DNA from 2 places in the Paraliobacillus sediminis genome. Region 1 is predicted to be linked to the other one. Evidence: riboswitches for the same ligand, from Rfam matches in the RefSeq annotation. Region 1 holds a riboswitch; the other holds the start of a gene.
What was found. Region 1 has a riboswitch for thiamine pyrophosphate ahead of thiW (energy coupling factor transporter S component ThiW). Riboswitches for the same ligand answer to the same signal wherever they lie in the genome.

Region 1 (2,209 bases):
TGCCAGGCTGCGAGTTCTTCCTCGTCCTCGACGCGAAATGCAACATGATGCACACTACCTCGACCAGGTCGTTCACGTGATAAGTCAGTTCGCGTCTCGATATGAACTTCTGCACCAGTACCACCTTCACCTGTTTCGTAGACCTCTATTTCAGGTTGGCCGTCCACATAAGCTGGATAACTTCCTTTATATCGAAAGTTTAGTATATCAGTTAACACTCGCGTAGTAGGACCTAGCTCAGGTACAGTTAATTTAACTGGTCCTAAACCAGTAATGCCAAATTCCTTTGGCACGGGACTTTTATCCCAAGGGACACCAGCTGCAACTCCTTTATTTCGTTCATCAGAAACAAGCACTAACCTTTGTCCTTCAGGATCCTGAAAAAACAATACATTACGACCAAATTGTTCAGCAATTGGCTGATATGTCACAGCTTTTTCTTTAAAACGTTCTTCCCAATAAACTAATGCCCTATCAGTAGGAACGCGTAAGGAAGTTAGTGAAATGCTATTATTCCCTTGATATGTGTGACCAGCACGTACAATTTCAAAAAAGGTTAAATCTGTTCCTGGATTACCAACTTCGTCCGCATAAAACAAGTGATACATACTTGTGTCATCTTGATTAACAGACTTTTTAACAAGTCTCATTCCTAGTATATTCGTATAAAAATCATAATTATTTTTAGCTATTGCTGTAATGGCAGAAACATGGTGAATTCCCTTTAATTCCATTTCAATCACTCCTTAAGATCATCTTTCTAAAACTAACGATAGCTTACTATTTGACTATATTTTAATTATATACGTTTTTTATCTCGAATTCAAGATAAATGTTTGTGATGATATTATTTAATTTCCCTTTATGTTCCAATCCTCTTATGCTATGCTTTAACTAATAACTTCATATTAACTACTAGGGGTGCCTATATGCATAGGCTGAGAGAAAAGCGCGATTAAGCTTTTTAACCCTTTTGGACCTAATCTAGTTCGTACTAGCGGAGGGAAGTAGCCGAATCGTTTACATTCGTAGATACTGTCAGGTCCTTTTTTTGAGGAGCTGGCTTTTTATTTTGAATATTTTTTTAATAGGGGGAATTTTGAATGAATAGAACGAGATTATTAACCACGATGGCATTATTTGTGGCAATTGGTACGGTAGGGGCACAACTATTATGGTTTCCAACCGGAATTGCCAAAGCTTATCCCGTACAGCACGCTGTCAATGTTATGGCTGCAGTCATACTAGGACCCATTCCAGCTGTAATTATTGCTTTTGTAATCGGCTTACTGCGTAATTTATTAGGGTTAGGTACGATATTAGCTTTTCCAGGCGGAATGATTGGGGCGTTGTTCGCTGGTTACTTCTATCGTTGGACAAAGAAAAAGGCACTAGCAGCAACTGGAGAAATAATTGGTACTGGTGTAATTGGATCGCTACTATCTGTTCCTATTGCTAATATTGTGTTAGGACAGTCTGCGGGAGCATTAGCATTTGTGCCAGGCTTTATCGTTAGTAGTTGTACAGGAGCAATACTTGGGGTATTTGTTTTATCGAGAATAAAACAGCATACACTTGTCCCAAATAATATACAATCTTAATTCTTATTGATTCGTGTTAAAGGGTTTCTTTAGCCAGCGGAAACCCTTTTATCACTAATCTCTAACTATCGGTTTACTAGCAGTTGACTGTAGATCATTTATTACCTTCATTTGGCTTAGAAACAAGTTTTCAGGCAATTTGTCTAATGAAAAAAATGCTGTATCTAATGTTTCTTCGTTTTCTTTGATTAACTCTCCTGTGAAGTCTTCGCATGTAAACCAATGCTGTACAAGTGACACTTGATCACCATTAGCTAATGTTTTTTGATTACCTTCACCAGAATAAATACTAAACAACTCTAACGTGCCTATCTTTAAACCTGTCTCTTCGAAAACCTCTCTTCTTGCGGTTTCCTTTACCGATTCACCTAATTCCATATAACCACCGGGGAATCCCCATGTTTGAGTATCCGCACGTAAATGGAGCAAAACACGTCTTTGCTCATCAAAGATTATCGCACCACTTACAACCATAATAATTGGTTGCTGTCCTACCATTGATCGAACATAACTAATATAATCCATCGTCACCTCTCCCTTCGAACATTTATTTGATTTAAAACACAACTTTCTCACAAAAACATACGCGCGAATCGTTGACAGTTTTT
Region 2 (2,209 bases), on a different contig from region 1:
CTATAGTCAATCATTCAATGGTTTTATAACCTTTATCGTAAGTTGGTTAGTTCTAGCTGTTGGCGCTTATTTAGTTGTAGATGGTACGTTAGAAGGACTTTTTTTAGCGATGCTTGTGATGATCTCTCTAACCGTTTTTGAACCTGCAGCTCCTATGGCTGTTTTCCCGATTTATATGCAAGAAAGCCGGGACGCATCAAGTCGTTTATATAATGTGGTGGAGGATCCGGATATTCAAGTGAACGCAGTAGAGATTATCAGTCATCAGGTTGAAAGCAGGGCACCAGCAATTAAATTTCAAAATATCACCTTCACGTATATGGGAGATTGGCGTACAACCATTCCTTCTCTTAGTTTAGAAATTCCAGCAGGTTCGAAAACAGCAATTGTTGGAGCTAGTGGATCAGGAAAATCAACTTTACTGCAATTGGTTTTAAAGCTACAACAAATTCAGACGGGCACTATTTATTGGAATGATCATGATATTTCAACTGTTTCAGGAAGTGCATTATGGGAAAAAGCAATAGTTGTTTTACAAGAAAATCATTTCTTTTATGGAACAATTCGTGAAAACTTATTGCTTGCTGATGCTGCATTAGATGATTTTATATTAAATGATGCATTAGTAAAGGTGCAACTTGAAGACTTTTCGCTTGATGATCATGTATCAGAAAACGGTGAAAATCTTTCTGGTGGCGAAAAACAACGTCTGGCAATTGCTAGAGCAATCTTAAAACAGGGTCATTTGTGGATTTTAGATGAACCAACGTCATCTCTTGATGCGCAAACAGAACGAATGATTCACAAACAGCTTTTTGAACAAGCGCAAACAGATACGTTACTGTTAGTTAGTCACCGTTTAAATGGTTTAGAAAAAATGGACCAAATTATTGTCATGGATCATGGTGAGATTATTGAATCTGGATCTTATACAGTATTAATGCAAAAGCAAGGTTACTTTTATCAAATGAAAACACTCGAAGAAAGTTTACTTTAATAGCATTGACATTATCTCCCTAGATGTTATTCTATAAACAGAACCAAATAGCACGAAAAACCACTAGAGGAGTCTTTTATAAAGACTGAGATTGAAGTGATACTTCAAGACTCTTAGAACCTGATCTAGTTCAAACTAGCGGAGGGAAGTGGATGGAAATAAAGTCTTTCTTTCGATTACTTTATCATGCCACCACTTTCTTTTAATCAGAGAAGGTGGTTTTTTATGCAGATAAAGGAGGAAGTAACGATGAAATTTTCAGAACGTATTCGAAAGGAAGCAGATCCAGTTTGGCAGGCTAGTTTTAATCACCCTTTTGTTAAGGGGATTGGTGATGGCACATTACCTATAGAGAACTTTCGTTATTATGTCATGCAGGACTCTTATTATTTAGCACAATTCGCCCGTGTTCAGGCACTTGGTGCTGCAAAGGCGGAGGGTTTAGAGACAACAAATAGTATGGCGTCACATGCGCAAGGAACCTATCAAGCAGAATTAGATTTGCATCGTACTTTTTCTAAATTATTAGATATTACGGATGCAGAACAAAAAGCATTTAAACCTGCTCCAACCGCTTACGCTTATAGTTCTCATATGTATCGTGCTGCTTACCAAGGTCATCTCGGTGATGTGATTGCAGCAATATTACCTTGCTACTGGGTTTATTATGAAGTTGGAGAACAGTTAAAGAACAAAACACCAGACGAGCCCATTTATCAAGAATGGATTAAAGCATACGGATCTGATTGGTTCCGCACGTTAGTAGAGGAACAAATTGATAGGTTAGATCAATTAGCTGAAACTGTAACCTCATCTGATCGAGAACGAATGAAAGAACACTTCTTAATTAGCAGTCAATACGAATATTTATTTTGGAACATGGCTTATAAATTAGAAAAATGGCCACTAGAAGAGATGAAATAAGCTGGTATTAAGGCTAAAAGTACTTTACGCAGACAGTAATTGCTTTTTAATATATGGACTTAAGTTATAATTCGGCGGAAGTGATAGAATTGAGACGTAAGGTGAGTTGCTAATCCGCATTTTTTGTATTAAACACCATTCGAATTACAAAGTAGCTAAAATAAAAAAGCACTAGAATTCTAGTGCTTTTTTTGCTATTCTTTATTTGGAATTTTCGCTTGCATTGGAGGGAGTATGATCCATCCTTTGTCTTTATTCAGTCGGAGCGCCTTTGCTCCAGCTTGTGCT

Region 2: linked by a shared signal. The riboswitch ahead of tenA (thiaminase II) and the one ahead of thiW (energy coupling factor transporter S component ThiW) in region 1 are both predicted to bind thiamine pyrophosphate.

Annotation. Positions count from the first base shown of each region.
Region 1 is NZ_QJSI01000001.1:423,389-425,597, reverse strand. Features, by position in the region: gene D2K60_RS01895 (ring-cleaving dioxygenase) at 1-734, opposite strand, end outside; TPP riboswitch at 908-1,023, shown strand; gene thiW (energy coupling factor transporter S component ThiW) at 1,104-1,601, shown strand; gene D2K60_RS01885 (NUDIX hydrolase) at 1,656-2,126, opposite strand.
Region 2 is NZ_QJSI01000003.1:600,405-602,613, forward strand. Features, by position in the region: gene cydC (thiol reductant ABC exporter subunit CydC) at 1-997, shown strand, start outside; TPP riboswitch at 1,053-1,161, shown strand; gene tenA (thiaminase II) at 1,247-1,921, shown strand; gene D2K60_RS15650 (DUF3231 family protein) at 2,116-2,209, opposite strand, start outside.